One region of the Clostridium sp. TJA038 genome, then DNA from elsewhere that is predicted to be linked to it. Evidence: riboswitches for the same ligand, from Rfam matches in the RefSeq annotation. Region 1 holds a riboswitch; each other region holds the start of a gene.
What was found. Region 1 has a riboswitch for cobalamin ahead of AC4FQV_RS04545 (sirohydrochlorin cobaltochelatase). Riboswitches for the same ligand answer to the same signal wherever they lie in the genome.
Positions count from the first base shown of each region.

Region 1 (9,976 bases):
TAGCAGGACACGAATCATTCGCAGCTGCTGAAGGTGCAATCAAAATAGCTGAAAAAGCTAACAAGGTTAGAAAAGAGCCTTTAAGAGTTATATTAAACGGTCTTGGAAAAGATGCTGCATTCATAATTTCAAGAATTAACGGATTTACATATGTTGAAACTAAATTTGACTATGTAACTGGTAAATTAAACATCGTTAAAGAAACTCCATACTCAAATGGTCCAAGAGCTAAGGTTAAATGCTACGGTTCAGACGACGTTAGAGAAGGTGTTGCTATAATGCATCATGAAGGTGTTGATGTATCTATAACTGGTAACTCAACTAACCCAACAAGATTCCAACATCCAGTTGCTGGAACATACAAAAAAGAATGTGTTGAACAAGGTAAGAAATACTTCTCAGTAGCATCAGGTGGTGGTACAGGAAGAACTCTTCACCCAGATAACATGGCTGCAGGTCCAGCTTCTTATGGTATGACTGATACTATGGGAAGAATGCACTCAGATGCACAATTTGCAGGTTCATCATCAGTTCCAGCTCACGTTGAAATGATGGGTCTTATCGGTATGGGTAACAACCCAATGGTAGGAGCTACTGTTGCTGTAGCTGTTGCTGTAGAAGAAGCAATGAACAAATAATAGAACTTAACTTTTAGTTGATTCTATTTTAAAAGAAATAAAAGTACACGCTATGTAGATTTATGTCTTATAGTGTGTGCTTTTTTATTATAAATTTAATTAATTACTAGTTTTTTAAAAATAAAAATTAAAAATTCATATATATATTTTAATTTAGTAAACAAAATAGATAGATTTTTAAAAAGATTTAGGTTATAATATTGGATTATTTTATTTTAGGAAGTATAATAATAGTAGAAATACTAATAAAAATAATTAGGGAAATTCATTACCTTCTTAAAGTTAAATTAAGTTAGAATGGGTTTTTTATTGTTTATTATAAGATTTCAAATTTTTTTATTAAGGGAGTGTAATATGAAGAGAAATAGATTAAGTTGTCTAATAGTTGGTGCTGCAATAGGTGCTAGTGCTTTAATTTGCACAACAACCACTAAAGTTGATGCAAAACCCCTTGACTCTTTACAAAATATAAAAGCCACAGAAGGAACTTCTTTTGGAGAAGTTGTTTCATTTGAAGATTTAGCTTTAAGAAATAGTCAAGGCTCGGAATATAATGTAATAACTTTAATACCAAGTGGTTCAAGGGTTAAAATATTAGATAAAACTTCAGAAAAGTTTTATAAGGTTTCTTATAAAGATTTTGTAGGTTATGTAGAAAGCAGTAATATTAAAGTTTTGGGAGATGGATTAAAAGAAGATAATATTGGTTTAATTTCTACAAAAGAGTTAAATGTTAGAACCAGTCCAAATGCAAATGGCAAGGTAATAGGAACATTACATAAAAATGATAGGATAAACGTATTAGATAAGTCTAATGATGGTTGGTATAAAATTGATTTTAATGGAAGAAGAGCCTATGTAAGCAGTAAGTATGTAAATTTACTTTCATATAATGATGAAGAAGAAATTAATGCTACTAAGAAGGACTTATTTGAGGGAAATGGCTTTGTTAATGTAAATACCTCTTTAAATGTGAGACAAGCCCCTACTAATAATAGTAGAATAATTGGAAGCTTAAAAGCAGGAGATAAGGTAGATATAATAAATAAAGAAAAGGATTTTTATAAAATAAAATTTAATAATTCCTATGGATATGTTTACGCAGACTATATTTCAAAAAGTGAAATAAATAAAAAGGTAAAAGAAGTTAAGGAGGAGTCAAATCCTAAGAAAGAAACTTCAAAGGAGTTAGAAAGCAACTCTTTAAATAAAATTGGAATAATAGAGGTTAGTAGTTCCTTAAATGTAAGAGAAAAGGCAACTGTAAATAGTAAGTCTATAGGAAGTTTAAATAAAGGAAGTAAGGTAACTATTATAGGAGAAGAAGGAGATTTCTATAAGATAGAATTTAAAGGTTCTAGTGCTTATATATCAAAGGAATATGTTAAAATAGAGGGTTCTTCAGCTAAGGCTAAAAATGCTAGTAATATAGAAGAAAAACAAAATAATATAGAGGAAGAATCAAATAAAGCAGAAGATACAAATAAAGTACAAGCAGTAGAAGCTTCAAAGAAAAATGGAGTAGTAAATGTTAATAGTTCCTTAAATGTAAGAGCGAAAGCTAGTACAAGTAGTGAAATAATAGGAAGTTTAGGTGGCGGAAATAGAGTAACTATTATAGGAGAAGAAGGAGAGTTTTATAAAATATATTTTAAAGATTCCTATGGATATGTATCAAAGGAATATGTAAAAATAAGTGAAGCTTCAGGAAATGAAGAACAAGAAAATAAACCAAGTAGTCCAGAGAATAATAATACAAATACTTCAAAGAAAAATGGAGTAGTAGAAGTTAGTAGTTCTTTAAATGTAAGAAAAGGAGCTAGTACAAGTAGTGAAATAATAGGAAGCTTAAGTGGTGGAAATAGAGTAACTATTATAGGAGAAGAAGGAGATTTCTATAAAATAGAATTTAAAGGTTCTAGTGCTTACGTATCAAAGGAATATGTAAGAATAGTAGAGGACACAGAGGGAGAAGAAAGACCAGAAAGTCCAGAAACTACTGTAGGAATAGGTGTGGTTACAGCTACAAAAGGATTAAATATAAGAAGTGAAGCAAATACTTCCTCTCAAATTATAGGAGTATTAGGTAATGGAGAAAGAATTGAAGTAATAGGAGAAAAAGGCGATTTCTATAAGGTTATTTATAGAGGAGAAGATGGATATGCTTATAAATCTTATATAGAAATAGTAAAGGAAGAAGGGGGATTAAACCCTAACTTAGATATACAAAATTCATCTAAAACAAATTATAATGTAACTTTAGATAAGTATGTTAGACTTCAACAAAAGAATAATCCTGTTAGCTATTCTTATTCAGACCTTGAAAAGTATATAAACCCAGCAAAATCTACTAACACTTTACAATTTTTAAGAGTAGATAAATTTAGAGATATAAATGTTTCTGCTTTAAGTAGTAGACTTAATAATAAAGGAGTATTAAGTGGTCAAGGAGAAGCTTTTGTAAATGCTGCTAAGGCCTTTAATATGGATCCTATATTCTTAGTTGCTCAATGTCTTCATGAGACTGGAAATGGTACAAGCAAATTAGCAAAGGGTGTAACAATTACAGAAATAGCAGATGAAAGTAGTCCTATATATAATGGAGCAGGACAATTAGTTGGATATAAAATGATTAAATTAAAAAATCCTGTTACTGTATATAATCTTTTTGGAATAGGAGCAAAGGATAATTCATCAGTATTTCCTAATAGAGCTTTAATTTTAGGAACTACTTATGCTTATAATAGAGGATGGACAAGTGTTGATAGTGCTATAAAAGGTGCTGCAGAGTTTCTTTCTCTAAACTATGTTCATAGTTCAAAGTATGAACAAAACACTTTGTATAAGATGAGATATAATCAAAATATAGATAATATATGGCATCAATATGCTACAACTCCTTGGTACGCTTCAAGTATTGCAGATATTATGTCCTCTTATAAGGATTTATATATAGATAATAATTTTACCTTTGATTTGCCTAGATTTTTAGGATAAGAAATTTATAAAAAGTCTAAATAGTTTTTACTATTTTAGGCTTTTTATTTTTTTATTTATTATAGGAAATAAGAATAATTAAATACTTTATAAAGTAATATATTAAGAAAATATTTTTAGGAGTAACCTTTTGGATATTTTAAATTGGAAATTTATCTTTGCTATAATAGTCTTTGCTTTAATAGGGGTTATATGCCTTTTTAAAAGGTCTAAAGCTGGAGTTACGGCAAGTTCTGTAGGAATACTATTTACCATAGTCTTATGGGGGCTATTTAAGGCTACAATAAAGCTTAAAAATTTTCTAGGTAATTTCGGTTTAGATTTTAAGGACCTTTTTAATTTTATAGTTTTAGGAATCATTATAATAATAAGCTTCTTTCTTATTTTTATCTTATTAAATGGATTTAAGAGAGGAAAAAAGAGTTATAAAAAAAGCAGGAGGGGTAAAAAAAGATAGGGAATAAATATTCCTTATCTTTTTTATTTTAAGCTTGTCTACTTTTTACCATTCGCCAGGATAAGCTACAATATGAACTGTAACTTGACGTCTACCCCAAGCTATACATTCTTCATGAGAGTTCATATAAAGGTCTATTATATTTCCCTTTATAACTCCACCAGTATCAGAAGCAATGGCATATCCATATCCTGGTATAAAAACTTTTGAACCTAAAGGTATTACATTAGGGTCAACTGCTATTGTACTTATGCCATTTGGATCTCTAACAGGTCTAAGCCCCATAGCAGTTAAAGTACCACCACTATAAGCTGTAGCTTCCATAGACATGGTCTTTTTATATTTTCCATCACTACTTTCACTACTGCTAGATTGATTTGAGCTAACATTATTTAAATTTCCTAAGCTAGAGGAAGTGCTTTTAGCTTTTTCAGCCTCTTTTTTCTTAGCTTCCTCTTCCTTTATAGATTGAATTTTTTTATTTGCAACCTCTAAAGATTTGTTAGCTACATCCTTTACAGAATCAATGTTAAGTTGTGGGATTAATTGGTTTAATGTGCTTACAGCACTTTCAAGTTCCGAAAGGGACGAAGAAGAATCTATAATAGATACAGAATGAGAAATTAATGACATTTCATTATCTTTAATAACTCCTAAAACAGCATCTTTTTGTTTATTTAATTCTTCTATTTTCTTTTGTTCTTCAGATTTTTTACTGTCTAAAGTTTTAAGAGAGGTTTCTGTTGAAGCCTTAAGTTCTTTAAGTTCTTTTTTATCACTCTCTAGTTTTTCTATATCATTATTTAGAGAATCTTTTTGCGTATCTAAACTATTTATAAGGTTTCTATCTAAGGCAGACACTCTTGCAAGAGCATCAACTCTAGTTAGTAAATCAGAAAAATCTTCTGATTTAAGTAAAAATACTATAGGGTTCATAGTATCTTGCCCCTTATACATAGCACGCATTCTTTTCCCTAAAAGTTCTTGCTTATCTTCTATTTCAGCTTTTAAAGTGTCTACTTTCTCTTCAGTCTCTTTTAAATTCTCCTCAGTACTTTTCATTTTAGCTTTATTTTCTTCTAATTTAGAATTAAGTTCTTCAATCTCATTATTAAGCTTTGATACTTCAGAGTTTAGGGAAATAACTTGGTTATCTAACTGTGAATATTTTACCTTATTCTCCTCTATTGTAGATTTTTTGTCATTTACTGTATCAGCAAAAACCACACTACTAGTTGATAAAGTAATTGACGCAGCGATTAACGCTGATAAAAGTCTTTTTTGCATAAACTACACTCCTTTAGTTAAATTTTCCACAACTTAAGTGTATTTCATAACGTTTTACTGAATTATAACACAAAAGGTAATTGTAACACAAATTTAACCTTTAAAGATTTAAAATATGGTAAGAAAAAGTTAACAATTACATTATACTACAAAGATAAAAAATAAGAAATTCACCTTATATTGAAATAATTAAAATTATATATTATAATTAAAAAAAATAATATTTTGTATTTTTAGGTTTGATTTGATTAAAAGGGAAAGTGGTTAAAATCCACTACAGCCCCCGCTACTGTAAGAGGATACGAGTTTCTATAAGCCACTGATTTTAAAAAATTGGGAAGGGTGAAATAAGGATAAGCCTCAAGTCAGGATACCTGCCTAAAATTTATAAACTAAGCTTCGGAGGGAAGAGATTAGTATTTATTGTTCATAATTTTGGAAAATAATTACTTTGATTCAAAAGCATCTGTTCTTTGTAGCACAGATGCTTTTTATTTTTAATGTTTTTAGAGGTGAAAAATGAAAAAAGCTATATTAGTAGTAAGTTTTGGAACAAGTCATATAGAGGCAATAAATAACTCTATAAAAAAAATTGAAGATTCTATAGAAGAGAGCTTTAAAGATTATGATGTTTTTAGAAGTTTTACTTCACATATGATAGTTAGAAAGTTAAAAGAAAAATATGATATGGAGGTATTATTTCCAGAAGATGCTCTTAAAAAGTTAGGAGAAGAAGGGTATGAAGAAGTTATAGTTCAGCCACTTCATATTATTCCTGGGGAAGAATTTGATTACATAAAACATATGGTAGATATTAATAGACCTATGTTTAAAAAAATAGAAATAGGAAGACCTATTTTTTATTATGAAGGCTTTGAAGGAGGTCCTGATGATTATTCTTGTTTTATAGACACTATGAAGAATTTAATTGAAGAAAATTCTCCTTGTGTTTTTGTAGGACATGGTAGTGCAAATCCATCTAATGCTGTTTATGGATGCTTACAATCTGTTTTAGAAGATAAGGATTATAATGATGTCTTTGTAGGAACAGTAGAGGGATATCCTAATTTTTCAAATGTTTTAAAAAGAGTTAAGAAAAACAATATTAATAAAATAACTATAATTCCTTTAATGGTTGTAGCAGGAGACCATGCTAAAAATGATATGGCTTCAGAGGAAGAGGATTCATGGAAAAGTAGGTTTGAAGCTTCAGGAGTTTCTGCTAAGGTAATCTTAAAGGGATTAGGAGAATATGATGAGTTTTGCAACTTATATATACAAAGGATAAATGATGTTATAAAGGAAACCTACAAAGGTCTTGGAGAAACTAAAAAGAAACACAAGAGAGGAAGAAAATAATAATGGATTATATGAAAAGTCCTATGGGAATTGAAGAAAAAAGTTTTGAAATTATAGGTTCAGAAATGAAAAATGAAAGGAACTTTTCAGAGGAAGAACTAAATATAGTAAAGAGAGTAATACATACTACGGCAGATTTTGAGTATGAAGATTTAATAGATATAAGCAAAGATGCTATCGAAGCTGGAATATCTGCTTTAAAAAACGGAGCTAAAATATATACAGACACAACTATGGCTTTATCTGGAATTAATAAAAGAGCTTTAAAGGCATTAAATTCATCAGTTCAATGTTATGTTGGATTAGAAGAAGTATTTAAAATGGCAAAGGAAAATAATATTACAAGGTCAATGGCAGGGGTTGAACTTGCAGCAAAGGAAAATGTAGATATATTTGTTTTTGGTAATGCACCAACTGCTTTATTTAAGCTTAGAGAACTTATAAAAGAAGGAAAAGCTAAGCCAAAACTTATAATTGCAGTACCAGTAGGTTTTGTAGGAGCAAGTGAAAGTAAGGAAGATTTAGAGAGTATTAATACTCCTTATATAAGAGTTAGAGGAAGAAAAGGTGGAAGTACTGTAGCAGCAGCTATAATGAATGCTTTACTTTATATGAATTACAAAAGAGAAATGTAAATTAAAGAAGGTATAACAAATGTTTGATATGTATGTAGAAAGTGGAGGCAAAAAACTAAGGTGTGGCTATACAACAGGTTCCTGTGCAGCAGCAGCTTCTAAGGCAGCAACCTATATGCTTTTTAATAAAAACAACATAAGCTCTATAGATATAACTACTCCTAAAAATATAAAACTTAATTTAGAGATACATAATATAAATTTTTGTAAAGATAAAGTTTCCTGTTCTGTTATAAAGGATGGAGGAGACGACATAGATGCAACTTCTGGACTTGAAATTTTTGCAAAGGCAGAAGAAATAGAAGAGGGTTTTATTCTTTGTGGAGGAGAAGGTGTTGGAGTTGTTACAAAAGAAGGTCTTTTTGTAAAAAAGGGAGAAAGTGCTATAAATCCTGTTCCAAGAGAAATGATAAAAAAAGAGGTCTTAAGTGTTCTGCCTAAGGGAAAGGGAGTTAAGATAACAATTTTTGTTCCAAGAGGGAGAGAGATTGCTAAGAAAACATTTAACCCTAGACTTGGAATAGTAGATGGCATATCAATTCTTGGTACAACAGGAATAGTTTATCCAATGTCAGAGGAAGCTTTAAAAGAATCTATACGTATTGAAATAAGACAAAAAGCTTTAAAAAATAATAAATTATTTTTTGTTTTTGGAAATATGGGAGAAAGATTTTTAAAAGAAAGAGGGCATAAAGAGGATAATATAGTTGTTATATCTAACTTTGTAGGCTTTTCTATAGAGTGTGCCTTAGCCATTGGAATAAAGGATATAACTATAGTTGGTCATATAGGAAAATTAAGTAAGATTGCCTTTGGTTGTTTTAATACCCATAGTAGAGTATCTGATGTAAGGTTAGAAGTTATAGCTTTAGAGCTTACCTTAATGGGATATGATTTATCTCTTGTAGAAAAAGTTTTAGAAGAAAAAACTAGTGAAGGTGTTGTAAGGCTTCTTGGAGATGATTTTAAAAATCTTTACGAAAGAATAGGAGAAAAAATATTAAAAAGATTAGATATATACGCTTATGGAGAAGCTAATTTTAATATTTTAATGTACTATGGGGCTAAGGATATGAAGCTTTTATATAAGTCTTAAAGCTTTAAAGGTACTTATTAATTAGGAAAGGTTGAAGGATGCTTTGGTTAAAATACTCGGTTTAGGACCAGGACATGAAGATTATATAATTCCTAAGGTTTTTAAAGAAATTGAAAATAGTGATTATATAATTGGATTTGAAAGAGCAATTTCTAGCTTAAAGTTTTTAAGTTTTATAGAAAAAAATAAATTAAAAAAAGTAAAAAGCCTAAAAGGGATTATAGATTTTTTAAATAATAATAAGGGAGAAAAAATATCTATAGTGGCATCAGGGGATCCAACCTTTTATGGCATTACAAACTATATATGTGAAAATTATAAGGGAGAAGTTTCTGTTTTACCTGGAATAAGTTCTTTTCAGTATTTAACATGTAAACTTAAAAAGCCATGGAATAATGCTTTTGTAGGAAGTATGCATGGAAGGGAAGAGAATTTTATAAAAATTGTTAGGGAAAACAAATTATCTATTTGGTTAACAGATAAAAAAAACACTCCAATTACCTTAAGTAAAAAGCTAATAGAAAATTCTATTGATGCTACTTTATATGTAGGAGAAAATTTGTCTTATAAAGAGGAGAGAATAACCTTTGGTAAGGCAGAAGATATATTAAATAAAGAGTATGGGGATTTATCTGTAATAATAATAGAAAGATAGGTTTTCCTTTGGAGGAAAATTAAATGAAATTTTTAAAAGACTCAGATTTTATACGAGGAAAGTGTCCTATGACAAAGGAAGAAGTTAGAATACTTACTATTAGCAAACTAGAGTTAAGTGAAGATTCTACCTTTTTAGATATTGGAAGCGGAACAGGAAGCATTACTGTGCAAGGCTCAAAGCTTTTAAAAAAAGGAGTAGTTTTTTCTATAGAAAGAGATGAAGAAGCTATAAGAGTAACTAAGGAGAATATAAAAAAATTCTCTTGTAAAAATGTAACTCTTTTAGAAGGCGATGCTATAGAAAAAATGGAATTTATCTTAAAGGAGATAAATTTAGGGAAAATTTCGAAGTTTGATTCAATATTTATAGGAGGTTCTGGTGGGGGACTTGAAAAAATTATAAATATATCAGATAAAATTCTAAAGATAAAGGGAGTTTTAGTATTAAACTTTATAACTTTAAACAATTTATATAAAGCAATAGAATTTTTAAAGGAGTTAGGTTATAAAACTGAAATTTCTTTAGTTAACATAAGCAAAAATAAAGAAAATACATATATGATGATTAGCAATAATCCAATTTTTATTGTTAAAGCATTTAAGGAGGAAAATTAAGTGGCAATATTATACGGAATAGGTGTAGGTCCAGGAGATAGTGAGTTATTAACTGTAAAGGCAGTAAAGGCTATAGAAGACAGTAGTGTTATAGTTGCACCAAGTGCAGAGGAAAATGGAGAAAGTATAGCCTTATTAGCGGCTAATGAGTATATAAAAGAAGGAACAGAAACTTTTATTAAGCATTTTCCTATGGGAAAAAAAGATAGAGAGTTAAAAGTTAAGGAAGCTTATG
Region 1 covers NZ_JBZEFA010000001.1:969,301-979,276, forward strand. Annotated here, with positions in the region: gene AC4FQV_RS04525 (GGGtGRT protein) at 1-638, shown strand, start outside; gene AC4FQV_RS04530 (SH3 domain-containing protein) at 993-3,635, shown strand; gene AC4FQV_RS04535 (hypothetical protein) at 3,766-4,092, shown strand; gene AC4FQV_RS04540 (3D domain-containing protein) at 4,138-5,379, opposite strand; cobalamin riboswitch at 5,598-5,775, shown strand; gene AC4FQV_RS04545 (sirohydrochlorin cobaltochelatase) at 5,899-6,738, shown strand; gene AC4FQV_RS04550 (precorrin-8X methylmutase) at 6,741-7,373, shown strand; gene cbiD (cobalt-precorrin-5B (C(1))-methyltransferase CbiD) at 7,393-8,469, shown strand; gene cbiE (precorrin-6y C5,15-methyltransferase (decarboxylating) subunit CbiE) at 8,513-9,124, shown strand; gene cbiT (precorrin-6Y C5,15-methyltransferase (decarboxylating) subunit CbiT) at 9,148-9,741, shown strand; gene AC4FQV_RS04570 (cobalt-factor II C(20)-methyltransferase) at 9,742-9,976, shown strand, end outside.

Region 2 (9,976 bases), on a different contig from region 1:
TTTTTAGACAATTCATCACATTATTTCTATGTATTTAAAAATATAACAAATAGCCTTATATATATTCTAAAATCATTTTCATAATTAGTAAATAATTTTAGAATTACAAAATTCGACCATAATTTTTTATTACAGAGTTATGATTTTTTATACAATATATTCTATTTCTCATGATTTTTTTCTTATTATTATGTATTTTTTACTAAATGGACTAATTTTTATTATATATTTTTAATTTTACTCTATATATTTATTAGATAGAAAATATTTTTAAATTATAAAATTTCATTATTTTAGAAATTTTTTATGTAATGTAATTATTTTGAAATTTTACTTTTAAATAATGAAACTTTTTCTTTTTCAAATTAAAAATAGTAAAATAAATCAGTAAAAATTTTTACTGAATTTTTTTTAGAAAATTAGTATTTTTTATTTTATATCCCATAAAAGTAACTATTTTATCTTATCAAAATTATTTCATATGCACAAATTTAATTTATAATAGAAATATTAAGTATATTTTATCATTTTAATATTTATAACAATAAAATAAACTTATTTATTTTATTATTATTTACTAAAAAAGACACCTATCAAAATACTTTGATAGGTGTCTAAATGCTTAAATAAATCTAAATTAAATATTAATCTTTAAAAATTTTACTCTTAAAAGAACTTATTCTTTTTCTTGCCTGTCCTATAGTTAAGTCTAATTCATCAAAGGAGAATCCATCCTTTTCTTTTAAAATCTCCATAAGATGCCCTATTCTAGGTAATCTAAGATTAACCTTTCTTATGGTATCCTTCTTAGAAAATACCTCCTTAGGATTTCCACTTAGTACAACTTTTCCTTCTTTCATAACAAAAACCTTATCACAATATAACGGAACAATGTCTATATCATGAGTGGCTATTATTATTGTTATTCCTAATTCTTTTTGCATCTCTAATAATAATTTCATTATTTCTGATACTCCAAGAGGATCTAATCCTGCTGTAGGCTCATCTAATATTAATACCTTAGGTTCCATAACTAAAACCCCAGCAATTGCTACTCTTTTTTTCTGTCCAAAACTTAAGCAATGTGTAGGTTTGTCTTTTAAATGCTCTATTCCAGTTCTTTTTAAAGCTTTATGTACTCTTTTTTTCACTTCCTCCTCTGGCAACTTCATATTAATAGCACCAAAGGAAACATCTTTATATACACTAGCTGAAAAAAGTTGATTATCAGGGTCTTGAAAAACAATTCCTATGTTTTCTCTAAGTTTCATTATTCCTTTTCTTGAGTAATCTATTTCCTTATTGTTAAAGAGTATTCTTCCTGAAGAGGGTTTTAATATGCCATTAAAATTTTGAAATAAAGTTGATTTTCCAACACCATTTCCCCCTAATATAGCTGTAACCTCTCCTCTTTTTATATTCATATTTATACCTTTTAGAGCATGAGTTCCATCTGAATAATTATAATTAAGCTCTTCTACTTTTAATATATACTCTTCCATAAAATCCTCCTACTCTATTTAAAAAATATAGCTATTCCTATAAAAATAAGATTAATTAATATAGTTATTATATATATGTAATTTCTCTTTTCAACCTCTTCTTCAATAACTTTAATTTCTCCATTATACCCTCTAGCTTCTAAAGCTGTGTATAAATCATTAGCTCTTTTAAAGGAACGGATAAATAAAGTTGATGCTAAGGCTCCTAGAGATTTATAAGATGTTTTTATATCCCTATATCCAAGTCTTGAATTTTGAGATATAAACATCATTTCTGATGTTTCTAATATTATAAATATAAACCTGTAAACAAGCCCTATAAGTTCTATTAAAAAACTAGGTACTTTCATCTTAGTTAAAACAGATATTACATCTATCATTGGAGTTGTTAAAGATATAAAGTATAAACAACTTAAAGAACCCATTACTTTTAAAAACATATTAGCTCCTTGATTTATACCTTCTTTTGAAACTCCAATCCATCCATTAAAAAATCTAAAGGATATTAAAAATTGTCCTTTGTTTAAAGAATAACTTATAACAATTGTTAGTATTCCAATTATTAAAAAAGTTATAGGTACAGTCATTAACCTTAAAAAAACTTTAACTTTAGTTTTGCCTATTCTAATTATTAAAAAACTCATAATAGCTATTGTGCATATAGATACTAGAAAATTATTAGCAAAAAGACAAACAAATAAGGTAGTTAATGCAAAAAATATCTTCTCTGTAGGATTAATATTTTTTAGTTTAGATGAATAAGCATAATTATCTATATTCATCATTTAATTCTAATTCCACTTTCTTTTTTCCCTTTAAGTAACCTATTCCAAAACCAATTATTCCTGCTCCAATTGCAGCTTGAAGAGCAAATAATAAACTTTCTATTTCTCCACTTGCAGGTTCAAATAAAGGAGAAAACCAAGGTTCATAACTTTCATCTATTTGAGTTATAGCCTCTTCTGCTTGGTCATCAGAACCACCAAACTCTCCATTACTAGCTACAAAGAAAGGTATTATAGTTATAAATACAACTAATAATAATAATATAATATTTTTTGATGCTGTTTTATTTTTCATTATTTTACCCCCTTTGCAAAAATATTAAGTTCCATTAAGTCTTCTTTTGCATAATTTTCTATAGTGTTAAAAATTATAACTGTTAATATTCCTTCACTTATAGCTAAAGGAATTTGAGTTATTGCAAATATACTCATAAATTTCATAACTGAAGCCATAACTCCACCAACTTCAGCTGGGAAAGCTAGTCCTAATTGAACTGAAGTAACCATGTAAGTAGCTAAATCTCCTAGTGCAGAAGCTAAAAATACTCCTAACCAAGTTGGTCCATTAAGTTTTTTCACTAATTTATAAAGTCCATAAGATACTAAAGGTCCAACTACAGCCATTGAAAAAGTATTAGCACCAAGAGTAGTAAGACCACCATGAGCTAAAAGTAAGGCTTGGAATAAAAGTACAATAACACCTAAAACTGAGGCTGCTGTAGGTCCAAATAATATAGCTGCAAGTCCAACTCCTGTAGGGTGTGAACAACTTCCTGTAACTGATGGAAGCTTTAATGCAGAAAGTACAAAAGCATAAGCCCCTGCCATAGCTAATAAAATCTTTAATCTTGGGTTATTTTTAACTTTACTTCTAATAGAAAATAATCCTAATACTATAAATGGTATTGTTATAACTCCCCATGCTATACACCATTTAGGTTGTAAAAAACCTTCCATAATATGCATAGCTAAAACACTTCTTGGTATTAATAAGAACATTAATAAGAATCCTATAAATACTTGATTTCTTTTTGACATAATAACTCTACTCCTTAAATTATATTTTGTTTTGTGTCCCCCACTTGTATGTGATATTGAGAAAAATATTTCTAACATAACTTTAAAATTTAATATGTATTTTTAGATTTAAAAGTTAAATTGATTATTGTTTTGTAAGTATAAAGTTTTGTTAAAAATTTCATCTCATATAAAAACCCCTAGACATTGCGTCTAGGGGGTTATAACAAATCTATAAAAATATAACTTACCAAAGCACAACATCTCCTATTTCCCGTAGGATACTGATGTTTTAAAATAGGCAGGTCTTCTGGCTCAAGTATCATAATTTTTTTGTTGCCTTCCCAAAATAAATTTCAGTGGCTTAAAATACAAAAAAACTCCTCTCTTACAGCGGCGGGACCGCGTGGGATTTAAACCCAACTTCCCTTTTAATAAAGTTCATAATTATGAACTTTTAACCTATTTTTAAATATTTATTTTTACAATACTTTAACATTATATAGCATATATGCTTTATTTACAATTAATCTATTAATTTTTTTATATAAATACTATTAAATATTATAATTAAAAGTAGATTTTAGCTTAATTTAAGGTAGTAGTAACCTCTCTGTAAATATATTCAGTTGTTCAATTGTTAAAATTTTGTGTATAATCATAATAAAGAAAAAATTTATTTAGGGGGAATTAAATTGAAAAAAAGAAATGTACGTACTTTAGATGGAATCATTTACTCTTTATTTATAATGATGACTATAGCAACTCTCTTTGTAATATATAGAGACATTCCAAGCAAAGCTACTTTAAACTTCGTTACTGCCTATGCTATCTTTGCAATTATTATTCCTTTATATATATTAATAAGAGTTTTGTGTACTGTAAAACACTTTACCTTTTCAGATGTAAAAAAAGAAGGAGTTAAATTTTTTATTTTATTTGTAGGTTTATTAATCCTTAGATTTATTGGTGATTTATTTTTACCTTTACCAGATTTAAGATTAAGCAGAACTTTACCTTCTTCTCTTATTTTTGCTTTTGGAATAACCTGTTTTGATATAGCTTTATCAAAAAGACCAAAATAAAATAGGTCACAGTTAAATCACTGTGACCTATTCTCTTAATCTAAAATAGCACTTGTTGTTTTAATTTTCTTCTCAACTGCCTCACTAAACATTTCCTTAATAACTTCTGTATAAAGTAAATCAAGTAAAAATATTTGAGGAATTTTTGATGATATAGAACCAGTTTCAAAGATAGTTTCAGCTGAAGTATATGTTAGGGCATAGTCAGCTAATTCTCTTAATGGATTTTTACTATCCTCTGTTAAGCTTATTATTTTAGTTCCATTTTCCTTAGCTTGTTTTACAGTTTTTAAAACCTCTTTAGTTGTACCAGAGTTTGATATTGCAACCATAACATCATCATTATTTGTAATTGAAGACATTATAACCATTGTATGACTATCTGTTACTGGTATAGTTGTAAACCCAATTCTCATGAATTTATAATTTATATCCATAGCTGCAATTCCAGAATATCCTATTCCTATAAAATACACTCTCTTAGCATTCATAATTAAATCTTTGCATTTAAACATTAAATTTAAATCTATATTTTTTACAGTCTGCTCTAATATGTTTATAGAAGATTTAAGCATTTTATTAGCAGTTTCTTTTAAACTTTCATCTCTATGAACATGTAAATTTATTATACTTGTATTCTTTTTATTTGAAATTTCCTTAGCTAAAGTTACCTTAAAGTCTTGAAAGCCATTAAATCCTAATTTCTTAGTAAATCTTGTTATTGTTGCTTCCCCTACACTAGATTCCTTTGCTATTACAGAAATTGATTTATATATAATATTGTCTAAATCTGATTCTATATATTCAATTAAATTTTTTTCTGATTTAGTTGCCTTAAATTTTGGATTTTCTAATTGCTCTAATATTCCCATAAAGTACCTCTTATTCTATTAGTAATTAAACTTAATTTTATAGGAATACTAAAAACTTATTTAAAGCAAAATCCTTTAAAATTAAGTTAAGCATAATATTTTAAGTATATCATTCTTGTCATATAAGCTCCATAATTTATATAAATATATTAGTATACAAACTTTAAATTAATTTTAAAGTTTATAGTTTAATCTAAAGTTGTAATAAGCACCCTTCATTCCAGCAGTATTTTTTAACTCTGCAAAGGCTATTTTTGTATTTTTATAAACAGATTCTATTAAGTATTTTTTTAAACTATTTTCAATTAAAGGTCTAAAAATTTCCTCTCTAGCCATTATTCCTCCCCCTAAAACAACTACCTCAGGGTTTATTAAATAAACTACACTTGATAAACATAAAGCTAAATTATCTGCTAATTTTTCAACCTCTTCTTTGCATATTACATCTCCTTTTTCATAGTTATCTAAAACATACCTTCCATCTATAAAGCTTGTATCAAGACCTTTTCTAGAGGCTACATTTTTAACTAAAGCACTTGTAGATGCAATATCTTGAATTTGCTCTCCTCTAACTATCATATAACCAATTTCTCCAGCTGAGTTGCTAAAACCATGTAGTATCTTTCCATCTATAATTAAAGCTCCCCCAATTCCTGTTCCAATTGTTAAACAAGCCATTGACCTAGTTCCCTTTCCAGCACCATAAGAAAATTCTCCTAAAGCTGCACAGTTTACATCATTTTCAACGAAACAAGGTAAATTAAATTCTTCTTCTAAGATTTTTTTTACTTCAACCCCTGTATAATTAGGTATAGTTGGTCCTGCAAAAACTATTTTCCCTTCTTTAGGACAAACCATTCCAGCTGTTGATACGGCTATACCCTCTATTTTATTTTTCTTAATCATTTCGTGAATTATTTCTTTAACCTTTTCTATAATACTTAAGCCACCTTTTTCAGCTTCAGTATCTCTATCATTAGTCTCAACTAAAATTCCTTCTTCATTTATTATTCCATATTTTATGCTAGTTCCACCTATATCTATAACTGCAAATAAACTCATATATAAATCACCTCTATTTTTATTTTAATTTTTATATGCAAGAAAGGCTGTACCTAAAAATGCCTATAATTCATAAACTAAAATTTTAATTTTGTTTATTTTTTAAGCAACAGGTACAACCTTAAAAATGTATTATAAAATAACTTTATAAATAGCTTTCTTAACCTCTGAAGGCTCCTTATCAGCCTTTAAACAAGTCATGTGTATATCCTCAGGATAACAAATTAGAAAATCACCTTCTTCTAATACTACTGTAGAATTTGCCTCTCCATCAAAGGATAAGAAATCATCTTTCTCTACATATTCTTTAAAATCTAAATTTTCTTTGAAATTTAAATCTATTCTTTCTTTTCCACTAAAAACTACATGAACATCTATATACTTTTTATGTCCTTCCCAAAAACGATCTTCCTTATCCTTTGTAGTATAATTAACTCTATTAAAGAAAAGTTCATCACCTTTTATTTCATGAGTACCTGCTTCAAAATCTATTACCTTATTATTTTTTGCATGTAATAAAGCTTCTTTGACAAGCTTTGGTAAATAATCATAAGCCTCTAAATTTAATAAATTCCCAAATATCATTTTTTTCACCTCTAAAATCTATAATTTTAAAGTAGTGCTGACCCTTAGAAAAATATTTCTTCTAAAAGTCAACACTATCTTTAACTAAAAATTATTCTATTAATTATTAACTAATTCACCTTCATTTTTATTGTAGTAAATTGTTGCTTCATTTAATGTTTTTTCATCTGCTAATTGAGATTGAGTCATTAATGAAACTATCATACCAACTACAATTGAAACACCTATTGATATAATTGAGTATGACCATATGCTTACATCAAATCCGCCATACTTACATGCTATAACTGCAATAGCTGATGCTATAAATCCAGCATATGCTCCTGCTTTTGTAGCCTTTTTAAAGAATATTCCTAGTACAAATATTCCAGCTAGTACACCAAGAACAAGTCCCATAAATCCATTGAACCATTCATAAGCTGAGTTTACTCCACCATTTGCAAGTATTACTGCCATTGCTATTGCAGCTATCCCAACACCTAAAGATATATACTGAGCAATCTTAGTTTGCTTTTCCATAGACATATCCTTTGTTATAAAGTTTTGAATGTCTAAAGTCCAGCTTGTTGCAACTGAGTTTAATCCAGTTGAAAGTGTTGATTGAGCTGCTGCATATATAGCTGCTAAAACTATACCTGTAATACCAACTGGTAATTGGAATGCTATATATGATGCAAATATTTGGTCTTGTTGAGCAGTTTGTAATAACTGTGGATTTTGTTTATAGAAAACATATAAAGCTGTTCCTATTAAATAGAAAACTGTTGCTACAAATAATGATAATACTAAGTTACCATAAGTCATTTTCTTTAATTGTTTTATATCTGTAGTAGTAGTAAACCTTTGCACTACATCCTGACTTGAGATATATGAAGAGAAAGTATTTAATCCTCCTCCAACTATTAATAAGAATACACTTGTTTTAAAGATATTAGCATCAAAAATTGGTTCTTGTGAAGCTAAGAATTTTCCGCCTTCAGTTAACTCACTCATAATAGCGCCAAAGCCACCATTTATTGTACAAATTAAAAATATTAATGCGAATACGATACCTGCTATAAGTACACAACCTTGAATGAAGTCTGTCCATAAAACTGACTTTAATCCACCTGTGTATGAATAAATTATAGCTATTACACCCATTGCTATTATAAGTAGATAAACATTTATTCCTGTAAGATTTGCTAATACCATAGATGGTAAGTACATTATAATTGCCATACGTCCTATTTGATAAATTATAAACATTACAGCACCAAGAACTCTAAGACCTTTATCTTTATATCTTATTTGTAAATATTCATAGGCTGTATCTATATCTAATCTACTATAAACAGGTAAAATAAACCTTATTGTAAGAGGTACTGCTACAAACATACCAAGTTGAGCAAACCACATTATCCAAGTACCCTGATAAGAATTACCAGCTAGTGATAAAAATGAAATTGGACTTAATAAAGTTGCAAATATAGAAACTGAAGTAACCCACCAAGGTATAGTTCCATCACCTCTGAAGAACTCTTTACCTTTCATCTCTTTCTTAGAGAACTTTAACCCAGCATAAAGAACAGCTCCTAAGTAAACAACTAGAACAACTAAATCAAACTTCGTAAATCCTTGCATACCAATTCTCCCCCTTTTTTTCAATTTTTACATAGGCTAGCTTAATTAAAGCTAGCCTAAAAACATATCCATTTTATTTTAAAACCTAGAAATATTTTTTATTTATTTCTTTAGCTTTTTCAATCATCTCTTCAGTAGCTTCTTTCATAGGTTGTCTACAGTAACCTGCATCTACCCCTTGTTCTTGAAGAATTATCTTGATTGTTTGGTAAAGACCATTATTTAAGATATCAGTTATTAAATCATTAGTTACATGTTGAACTTCTAAAGCTGTTTTAATATCTCCTTTTTGTGCAGCCTCAAAAATTTGTCTTGCTCTAACACCGTTTACATTAAAGGTTGAACCTATAGCACCATCAACTCCAAGAACTGTAGCAGGTAACATCATTTCATCAAAACCAGCAAATATTAATTTATCTGGGAATGCTTTTCTCATACGTTCTAATAAATAGAAGTCAGCTGCTGTAAATTTAACACCGATAATCTTATCATTTTTAAATAGTTCAGCAAATTGGTCTATTGACATATTTACTCCTGTTAAGAAAGGAATTGAGTAAATTATAAGTTTGTTATCAACAGAGTTTATTATTGTTTCGTAGTAGTTTTTGATTTCGCTAAAGTCGAATTTATAATAAAATGGAGTAACTGCTGAAATTGCATCATATCCTAAATCTGTTGTAAACTTAGCTAATTCAACAGCCTCTTTTAAGTTAATTGAACCTACTTGAGCAATTAATTTAACTTGTCCCTTTGCTTCATCCATAGCTATTTCAAAAATTCTTTTCTTTTCATCAGTTGAAAGCATAAAGTTTTCTCCTGTACTTCCACCTACATAAAGACCGTCTATTTTACATACATCAATATTGTGTCTTATTATTTCTCTTAATCCCTTCTCATTGATGTTTCCATCCTTGTCAAATGAAACTAATAATGCTGAATATATACCTTTCATGTTCTTATTCTCCTCTCAAAATGCCTTTAATATTTCTTTTATTTTAAAATATCAGTAAATCTCTTAGTTATTTGTTGTGGTCTTGTTATAGCTCCTCCAACTACAGCTGAATATGCTCCTAAATCAAAAGCCTTTTTAAGGTCTTCAGGAGTATTTATTCTTCCCTCACAAATAACTGGAATTTTTACCGCTTTTACTAACTTTTCTAAAAGTTCAAAGTCTACACTATTACTTTGTGTAGAGTATGGAGTGTATCCTGCAAGTGTTGTAGATACACAATCAAAACCTAACTTTTCAGCCTCTATACCCTCTTCTAAAGTTGAGATATCTGCCATAGCTAATCTTCCATTTTCATGTATTGCAGAAACCAAATCTTTAATGTCCTCATTGTTAGGTCTTTTTCTATTTGTTGCATCTAAAGCTATCATTTCACAATCAGTCTTTAGAAGCTCGTCCACTTCCTTCATAGTAGGAGTTATATAAATCTCTGAGT
Region 2 covers NZ_JBZEFA010000006.1:3,162-13,137, forward strand. Annotated here, with positions in the region: gene AC4FQV_RS09735 (ATP-binding cassette domain-containing protein) at 645-1,502, opposite strand; gene cbiQ (cobalt ECF transporter T component CbiQ) at 1,517-2,287, opposite strand; gene AC4FQV_RS09745 (energy-coupling factor ABC transporter substrate-binding protein) at 2,271-2,582, opposite strand; gene AC4FQV_RS09750 (energy-coupling factor ABC transporter permease) at 2,582-3,325, opposite strand; cobalamin riboswitch at 3,588-3,785, opposite strand; gene AC4FQV_RS09755 (hypothetical protein) at 4,000-4,389, shown strand; gene AC4FQV_RS09760 (MurR/RpiR family transcriptional regulator) at 4,425-5,261, opposite strand; gene AC4FQV_RS09765 (ROK family protein) at 5,436-6,323, opposite strand; gene AC4FQV_RS09770 (NanQ anomerase/TabA/YiaL family protein) at 6,456-6,908, opposite strand; gene AC4FQV_RS09775 (sodium:solute symporter family protein) at 7,008-8,531, opposite strand; gene AC4FQV_RS09780 (N-acetylneuraminate lyase) at 8,617-9,483, opposite strand; gene AC4FQV_RS09785 (N-acetylmannosamine-6-phosphate 2-epimerase) at 9,522-9,976, opposite strand, start outside.
Region 2: it holds a riboswitch for cobalamin, as region 1 does, so the genes downstream of both, AC4FQV_RS09750 (energy-coupling factor ABC transporter permease) here and AC4FQV_RS04545 (sirohydrochlorin cobaltochelatase) in region 1, are expected to answer to the same signal.

Region 3 (9,976 bases), 130 kb from region 1:
TGCTATTGTAGTCTTTTTTACATTAGGTTTAAAGTATTTAATTTCTATTTTGTTAATGGGACTTGTTGCCTTTATGCTACTTTTAAAGGTGAAAAAAGAATTAGGTGGGATAAATGGTGATGTTGCTGGATATATTCTTGTACTTATGGAGTTTACAGGAATATTAGTCTTAGGAATTATTTAAGGAGGAGAAGCTTTTGAAACTTTTTTTTGGTGGTTCTTATAATGGGAAATTAAGATATGTGAAAGAAAATTTAGGAATAGAGGAAAAGGATATTTTTTATTGCAAGGAAGATTATATAGACTTTTCTAAAACTGTTATTAGTGGTATTGATAAATTTATTTATTTTAATTCATTAAAAGGAAAGAAATCCTTAAGTTTTTTTGTAGATAACAAGGATTTATTAAAGGATAAAATATTAATTTGTGATGAAATATCCTCGGGAATAGTTCCTTTGAAAAAAGAGGAACGATTATGGAGAGAAGAAACAGGAAAAGTTTTACAGTTACTTTCTAAGGAAAGTGAAGAAGTTTATAGAATATTTTTTGGAATAGGAACAAAAATTAAAGGATGATAAAAATGATAATTTATTTAATTAGGCATGGCAAGACTTATTGCAACGAAAATAAACTTTATTGTGGAGTAAGTGACATCCCTTTAAGTGAAGAAGGAAAAAAAGAATTAAAAGATAAAAGAGAAAATAGTATTTTACCACAGTGCAAAATAAACTTTACAAGTGGTAAAAAAAGAGCTAATGAAAGCTTTAATATTTTATATCCAAATAAAGATTATGAAGTTATGAAAGATTTTTCAGAATATAATTTTGGAGATTTTGAGTTAAAGTCTTATGAAATGTTAAAAAATAATAAGGATTATTTAGACTGGATTTTAGATGATAAGAAAGAGGTTTCTTGTCCTAGAGGAGAATCAAGAAAAGACTTTGAAAAAAGAATGAAAAAAGCACTTTTAAATTTAATTTCAAAGCTTTATAAAGAAAAGGAAAAGGAAGCTTTAGTTCTTTGTCATGGAGGAAGTATAGCTTGTATTTTAGAGCTTTTTGAAAAAAGTAAATTAGACTTTTATTCTTATCAACCTAAATGTGGATGTGGATATAAAATAAAGGTTGAATATAATAAGGATAACTTAAACAAGGACTTTTCAAATTTAGAATTTGAAAAAGATATATTAGATAACTTAAAACTAGAAATAATAGAAAGGTTTTAGAAATGATAAAGATTATAATAGGATATGTTTTAGATTTGATAATAGGAGATCCTAATAATCCCTACCATCCTATTAGGTATATAGGAAAATTAGCTTCTAGTATGGAGAAGCTTTTTAGAAAAATTTTTAAAAAAAATCTTAAGGTTGCAGGTTTTTTTGCATGGCTTTTCATAGTTTTTATAACCTTTATAATTACTTTAGGAATTGTACATATTGCAAATAAGATTAATCCTATTTTAGGAGTGTTAGTATCAGGAATACTTATTTATTTTTGTATTTCTGCTAAGGGACTTAAAGTTGAAGGACTTAAAGTTATTAAGATTTTAAAAAGAGGTGATATAAATAAGGCAAGGGAGCAATTATCTTTTATTGTAGGCAGAGATACTAAGAACTTAGATGAAGAAGCTATAGTTAGAGCAGTAATTGAAACTATAGCAGAAAATATGTCAGATGGTATTATAGCACCTTTATTTTTTGCAGGAATTGGTGGGGCACCTTTAGCTTTTTTATATAAAGCAGTAAATACTTGTGATTCAATGTTTGGATATAAAAATGATAAATATAAAGATTTTGGATTTTTTTCAGCTAATTTAGATGATTTATTTAATTATATCCCAGCTAGAATAACAGCCTATCTTATAATTATTTCATCTTTTATTTTAAGATTTAATTGGAAAGATAGCTTTAAAATATATAAAAGAGATAGATATAACCATTCAAGTCCTAATAGTGCTCATCCAGAAGCTGCTGTAGCTGGGGCATTAGAAATAAAACTTGGAGGAGAAAATTATTACTTTGGAAAACTTGTTAAAAAGCCAACTATAGGAGATTTTAAAAAGAAGATAGAAATTTTAGATGTTTATAAAACTAATAAAATATTAAGTATGGTTTCTTTTTTAGGAATGGTTTTAGCCCTTATTATTAGATTTATTTTAGAGGTGATTATATGAATTTAGGTCATGGTGGTAATGTTGAGGAAATAAAAAGGCTTTATAATTTAAAGGAAGAAGAAATTATTGATTTTTCTGCTAATATAAATCCTTTAGGCATAGCTGAAAAAGTAAAAGAAGCTATAATTAAAGGAATAAATCACATAGAAAGATATCCAGATATAACTTACTATAATTTAAAAAGTGAAATCTCTAACTTTGAGGAAGTTTCTTTAGAAAATATAGTATTAGGAAATGGAGCAGCAGAGGTTATTTTTAATATAGTAAGAGGAATAAAACCTAAGGAAGCTCTTATAATAGCACCAACTTTTTCAGAATATGAAGATGCATTAAATTCTATTAATTGTAAAGTGAATTATTATCTTTTAAAAGATAAGTATTCATTAGATGAAGATTTCTTAGGTGAAATTAAAGAAGGTTTAGATATTATATTTTTATGTAATCCAAACAATCCAACAGGTGCTTTAATTTCTAAAGATTTTTCCTTAAAGGTTTTAGAGAAAGCTAGAAAATTTAATATTACTGTAGTTTTTGATGAATCTTTTTTAGATTTTGTTGAGGATAATTTTAAATATTCACTTGTTAAAGAATTAGATAAGTTCAATAATCTAATTGTTGTTAAATCTTTAACTAAGCTCTTTGCTTTTCCAGGAATAAGATTAGGATATGGATTATGTTCTAATAAAGTTTTTTTAGATAAAATTAAGGAAGTAGAGGTTCCCTGGAGTGTAAACACCTTAGCAGATTATGCAGGAAGAGAAGCCTTAAAAGATAGAAGTTATATAAAAAGAACTGTAAATTATGTAAAGAAAGAAAATGATTTTTTATATAAGGGTCTTAAAGAGATTAAATATATAACTCCTTTTAAAGGGGCTGTAAATTTTATATTTTTTAAGGTGCATAAAAATATAAATTTAAGAGAACAATTAATTAAGAGAGGTATTATAATAAGAAGTTGCAATAACTATAAGGGACTAGATGATAGTTTTTATAGAGTAGCTGTTAGAACTAGAGAGGAAAATAAAAGGCTTTTAGAAGCGCTTGCACAGATTGAAATATAAATCATTTATATATTAAAAAATTTTAATATTAAAGCTTATAAAGAGTGTTTGACAAGGATAAAATATAATAATATAATCAAAATGATTAACTAATAATTGGTGCGATTTTCGCTTAATAGGGAATGAAGTTAAAGTCTTCAACTACCTCAGTAACCGTGAAGCAGACAAAATCTCAATATGTCACTGCAAGCTTGTTGTGGGAAGACGAGATGGAGGATGAAGCAAAGTCGGGATACCTGCCTTTTATTTAAGTACTACTGTCTTCTGAGGGTAGGATAGTAGGGTGCGTAGTACCTAAATATGCCTAACATACCTTCTTTAGTGGTATGTTTTTTTATTTTCTACGTAGTAATCTAAGCCTCAAAAAAATATTTTAGTTTTTAAGTTTTATGAACAAATATTTGATTTGTTGAGACTTAGGAAAAATTAAATAATATAAGTTTCATAGGTTAAAGAAATTTCCTTCATAAGCTTAAAAAACTATAAAGTAAAATTGGAGGAATAGTATGAAAAACTTTAAAAAAGTATTGTCATTATTAATGATAAGTATGATGGCATTACTAATCTTTACTGGCTGTGGAAGCAAGACAGTAACCATGAAAGACATGGAGGGAACTGAATTTACAGTACCTAAAAAAATTGAAAGAATAGTTTCAACGGCTCCATCTAATACTGAAATATTAGTTGGTTTAGGTCTTGCTGATAAAATAGTTGCTGTTGATACGTATTCTGCTGATGTTAAGGGATTAAATCCTGATATTCCTAAAATAGACTTTAGAAATCCAGATGCAGAGGCTATAGTAGCACTTAAACCAGATGTAATAATAGCTTCAGGACATAATAGAACAGGAAAAGAAGATCCATTTAAGGCTTTAAAAGAAGCAGGAATACCAGTTGTATATATTCCAACTAGCGAAAGCATTGATGGAATATATGAAGATATTGATTTCTTAGCTAAGTTAACAGGAACAGAAGCTGAAGGAAAGAAAATGGTTGATTCTATGAAGAGCGAAGTAGATAAAATAAAATCTATAGGCGAAAAAATAAAAGACAAGAAAACTGTTTATTTTGAAATTGGCTCTGGCTCAAAACTTTATAGTTTTGGAAATGATACTTTCTTAAATAACTTATTAGATATAGTAGGTGCAGAAAACATATTTAAGGATGAAAAAGGATGGATATCTCCAAGTGAGGAAGCTGTAATAAAAGCTAATCCAGATGTTATATTAACAAATGAAAGTTATATTGAAAATGCTACAGAATTAATTGCTAAACGTCCAGGTTGGAATTCAATAACTGCTGTTAAGGATAATAAGATATTCTTAGTAGATAATAATGCATCATCACGTGGAAGTCAAAATGTGGTAACTGTATTAAAACAAATGGCAAAGGATATTTATCCAGAAGAGTATGCAGGAATCTAAAAAAAGAAAATTGCTAATATTACTATCTATTCCATTAGTTATATTAGTATTATGTATCGGAACTTCCTTTGGAAGTTCCGATATTAATATATGGGATACTATCTCTATAGTAGGAAATAAGATTTTAAATATTCCTCTTAGAGCAGGTATAAAACCAGAGGACGTAGCAATTATTTGGGTAATTAGACTACCAAGAGTATTATTAGCTTTTGGAGTTGGAGCTTCTCTTGCTGTTAGTGGAGCTATAATTCAATCAATATTAAAAAATCCTTTAGCCTCACCTTATACCTTAGGAGTATCTTCAGGTGCTTCTTTAGGTGTTGGAGTATATATAGTTCTTGGAATTTCAATTCCTTTTATAGGAAACTTTGCAATGCCTGTTATAGGATTTTTATGTGGGGTTTTAACTGTTTTTGCAGTTATAATTTTTTCAAATAAGGTAGATAAAGGGCTTTCAAATAACACAGTAATATTAGCTGGTATGGTTTTATCACTTTTTACTAGCGCTGTGTTAACTACAGTAACATCCTTATGTAGTGAAGATTTAAAGGCTATTACAATGTGGCAAATGGGTTCCTTTGCTATGAAAAGTTGGTCATATGTAATTGCAGGAGTTCCCTTTTTAATAATAGGTATTTTTATGGCCGTAAAATATACAAGAGAAATGGACATACTAAGTTTTGGAGAAGAAGGTGCTAAGGCTATAGGAGTTGAAACTAAAAAGGTTAAAAAGTCTTTACTTATAGCTGTAGCAATTTTAACAGGAAGTGCTGTTGCTTTAAGTGGTGTTATAGGATTTATAGACCTTATAACTCCTCATATAGTTAGAAAAGTATTTGGAGCAAGTCATAAAGTTGTAATTCCTATGTGCATAGCCCTTGGGGGAACGCTTATGGTTTTAACAGACTTAGTTTCAAGAACACTAATTGCCCCTTCTGAATTACCTGTTGGAGCAATTACAGCTTTAATTGGAGCACCATTTTTTGCTTATCTATACTTTGGAAAAAGAAGTAGGTGATATTTTTGTTAGAAGTTAAAAATTTATGTTGTGGATATGATGGAAATGAAGTAATTCATAATATATCCTTTAGCGTAGAAAGAGGAGAAAATATCTCTATAATAGGACCTAATGGTTGTGGAAAATCCACAGTCTTAAAAGCTTTAGCTAACCTAATAGAGTATAGTGGAGAAATAAAGTTAGATGGTGTAGAGATTAAGAATATAAAAAGAAAAGATTTAGCTAAGAAAGTTGCTTTAATGAGTCAAAATTCTGAAGTTTATTTTTCTTACACTGTTTTTGAAACTGTTTCTTTAGGTAGATATGCTCATATGGAGGGTATGTTTGCTAGCCTTACAAATCATGATAGAGATATAGTTTTAAGATGTATTGAAAGTGTTGGGCTTTTAAATGAAAAGGATAGATTAATAAATGAACTTTCAGGTGGGCAACTTCAAAGGGTTTATTTAGCTAGGGTTTTTGCTCAAGACCCAGAGATATTACTTTTAGATGAACCCACAAATCATTTAGACTTAAAATGTCAAATAGAAATTTTAAGTCATATAAATAAATGGACAAAAGAGAAAAATAAAACTGTTATAGGTGTTTTGCATGATTTGAATTTAGTTCAGATGTTTAGTGAAGATGCACTTTTGATAAAAGAAGGCAAAATCTATAGTAGTGGAAAAGCACAGGACATATTAAATAGTCCTAAGATTAAAGATGTATATAAGATAGACATAAGAAAATTCATGCTAGAAGCATTAGAAAGATGGAAGTAGGTGTAAACAAATGAAAAAGAAGTTTGTAGTATCATATAGTTGTGGAAAGGATAGCACATTATCTTTATATAGAATGATAAAGGAAGGACATGTTCCTGTAGCTTTATTAGTTACTGTAGATAAGAAGGTTTTAAGAAGTTGGTTTCATGGAATACCAAATAAATTATTAAAAGATGTATCAAAATCTTTAGATATACCTTTAGTTTTAGTTGCAAGTAATGGAAAAGAAAATTATGGTGAAACTTTTATTGAAGCTTTAAAGAAAATAAAAGAAGAAAAAGGTGCTGAAGCTTGTGTTTTTGGAGATATTGATTTAATGGCTCACAGAACTTGGTGTGAAGATAAATGTGAGAAGGCTGGACTTGAAGCTATTTTTCCACTTTGGGAAGAAGATAGAGAAAAATTAACTTATGAATTTATAGATAGTGGATTTAAAACTGTAATTAAAAATGTAAAATTAAGTATTCTAGGAGAAGAGTTCTTAGGAGAAGTTTTAACTAAAGAAGTAGTTGAAAGATTAAAAGCTGCAGGTTCAGATGCTTGTGGTGAAAATGGAGAATATCATACCTTTGTTTTTGACGGTCCTTTATTTAAGGAAAAAATAAGCTTTGAAACTGGAGATAATATATTAACTGAAACTCATGGATTTTTAGATATTAAGTAGGTGTTTTTATGAAGTATAAAAGTATAATGCTTCTTGGAACAGCATCTTCTGTAGGAAAAAGTACTGTTGCAGCAGCCTTTTGTAGATATTTTAAAAAAAGAGGATATAGTGTTGCTCCCTATAAGGCTTTAAATATTTCTTTAAATTCCTTTGTTACGAGAGATGGGGATGAAATTGGAAGAGCTCAAGTTGTACAAGCTGAAGCTTGTGAAATTGAGCCTAAAGAATATATGAATCCTATTCTTATGAAACCAAGTGCAGGTTTTAAAACTCAAGTAATAGTTAGAGGAAAAGTTTATTGTACTATGGATGCTTATAAGTATAAGGATTTAAATAAGTATCTTAAGGAGAAAGCAAAGGAAGCTTATTTTGATATTTCAAAGGACTATGACTTAATAATTTTAGAAGGTTCAGGAAGTTGTGCTGAAATAAATTTAAGAGAAACTGATATTGCAAATATGCATACTGCTAAAATGGCAGATGCTGATGTTATTTTAGTGGCTGATATAAACAGAGGAGGAGTTTTTGCTTCTATTGTTGGAACTATAATGCTTTTAACTGAAGAAGAAAGAAAAAGAGTTAAAGGGGTTATAATAAATAAATTTAGAGGTAAAAAAGAATTTTTCAAACCTGCCATGAAGCAGATTGAAGAAATAATAAAAATACCTGTTTTAGGTGTTATGCCTTATTTTGATTTGGATATAGAAGAGGAAGATAGTGCTTCTATTAAATTGAAAAAATATGAAAATAGTAGTATAGACATAGCAATAGTTAAGTTGCCACATATGTCAAATTTTACTGACTTTAATGCTTTAGGAAGAATAAAGGATGTAGGAATAAGTTATGCTGAAAATCCTAAAGATTTAGAAAAAGCAAATATGATAATAATTCCAGGAAGTAAAAATACCATAGATGATTTAATTTATTTAAAGGAAAATGGTTTTAAAGATGCTATAATAAATGAAAAAAATAAAGGTAAGTTAATATTAGGTATATGTGGAGGATATCAAATATTAGGTGAGAGGATAATTGATTCAATTGGAGTTGAAGGAGATATTAGAGAAGAAGAAGGTTTAGGCCTTTTAGATATAACAACTTCATTTAACAAAGAAAAAACAACAAAACAAGTTACTGCCTTTGACTTAGAAGGAAATATATTTACTGGTTATGAAATTCATAATGGCGAGAGTATTCCTACTGTTGAAGAAAATATATGGTTAAAAGAAAAATGTGGAAATGTTTTAGGTATGAAAAATACTGAAGGAAATGTTTTTGGTACTTATATTCATGGAGTTTTTGACTATGGAAGTTTTGGAGAAGAACTTATAAATAAGTTGAAAAAAGATTTGAATATAGAAAAAAGCGAAGAAATAGATTATAAGGAATATAAACTTAGCCAATATAATAAGCTTTGTGAACTTTTAGAAGAAAATATAGATATGAAGTATGTTGAAAATTTAATAAAAAATTAGCTTTAAAAAGAGTATTAAGTAAAATTACTTAATACTCTTTTTTATTAATTATATTTTCCTATTTGATATATACCTAAATCTTATGTATTATATATATATATCAAGTTAAGTTTAAGTAGTATTTAAACAAAGATAAATTTAAGCTTAACTTTAATAATATTTATAAGGTGAGTTTTAATGGATGATTTAATAAAAGCAATTGATGAAATTACAAGGGAAGAAATCATAAAACTAGTTATTAGTAATAAGGTAAAGAAGGATAATGAATATAAAAAAATAGTTTTTCAACTTAAAGAAAAAAATAAAGAAGAATTTTATCAAATAGAAAAATATACTGAAAAACAAGTTTTTCATGAAAATATAGAAAAAAAAGAGCTTAAAAAAAGAGCTAAGGAGCTTTTTATTAATGATTATAAGCAATTAAATGCTTTCTCAAAGGATAAGTGCTTTGACCTTAAAGTTTCTAAAAAAGGAAAGGTTTTCTTAGGGGTTAAACAAAATAAAGAGCCTTTAAAAGAAATAAAAAAAGAACATAATAGAAAGAAAAATTACATATTAGAAGAGGGAATGATAATAGAACCTCTTATAGACCTAGGGATTTTTACTAAGGAAGGTAAAATCATAAATTCTAAGTATGATAAATATAAACAAATAAACAGATTTATAGAGATAATTGATGATGAAATAAAAAAGATAGATAAAAAAGAACTTACAATTTTAGACTTTGGTTGTGGTAAATCTTATTTAACATTTATATTATATTATTATTTTACTAAGATAAAAGAAATAAATGTTAAAATGATAGGATTAGACTTAAAAGCAGATGTAATTAAGAAATGCAATGAAATAGCTAAAAAGTATAATTATGAAAATTTATCTTTTGAGCTAGGAGATATAAATGGATTTAAGTATAATGATAAAGTTGATATGGTAATAACTTTACATGCCTGTGATACAGCTACTGACTATGCTTTATATAATGCAATAAAATGGAATAGTAAAATGATATTTTCAGTTCCATGTTGTCAACATGAATTTAATAGTCAAATAGAAAGTGAAAAATTTTCTATACTTACTAATTATGGCATAATAAAAGAAAGAGTATCTGCTCTTATGACAGATTCTGTTAGAGCAAATCTTCTTGAGGTTTTAGGATATAAAACTCAACTTTTAGAATTTATAGACATAGCACATTCTCCTAAAAATATATTAATAAGAGCAGTAAAAGGAAATGTTTCTAAAACAAAAAAAGAAAGGGCTTTAAAAGAGGTTAATAATCTTTTAGAAGAATTTAATTTAAGTCCTACATTATATAATCTTTTAAAGAAGGATAATTTAATATAGTCAAAAAACAGAGAAAATATATATTTTCTCTGTTTTTTTATTTGTTTTTATTTTTAA
Region 3 covers NZ_JBZEFA010000001.1:1,095,537-1,105,512, reverse strand. Annotated here, with positions in the region: gene AC4FQV_RS05175 (adenosylcobinamide-GDP ribazoletransferase) at 1-184, shown strand, start outside; gene AC4FQV_RS05170 (bifunctional adenosylcobinamide kinase/adenosylcobinamide-phosphate guanylyltransferase) at 198-575, shown strand; gene AC4FQV_RS05165 (histidine phosphatase family protein) at 581-1,225, shown strand; gene cbiB (adenosylcobinamide-phosphate synthase CbiB) at 1,228-2,175, shown strand; gene cobD (threonine-phosphate decarboxylase CobD) at 2,172-3,236, shown strand; cobalamin riboswitch at 3,317-3,494, shown strand; gene AC4FQV_RS05150 (ABC transporter substrate-binding protein) at 3,743-4,660, shown strand; gene AC4FQV_RS05145 (FecCD family ABC transporter permease) at 4,647-5,678, shown strand; gene AC4FQV_RS05140 (ABC transporter ATP-binding protein) at 5,684-6,439, shown strand; gene AC4FQV_RS05135 (Dph6-related ATP pyrophosphatase) at 6,450-7,103, shown strand; gene AC4FQV_RS05130 (cobyric acid synthase) at 7,112-8,575, shown strand; gene AC4FQV_RS05125 (class I SAM-dependent methyltransferase) at 8,753-9,919, shown strand.
Region 3: it holds a riboswitch for cobalamin, as region 1 does, so the genes downstream of both, AC4FQV_RS05150 (ABC transporter substrate-binding protein) here and AC4FQV_RS04545 (sirohydrochlorin cobaltochelatase) in region 1, are expected to answer to the same signal.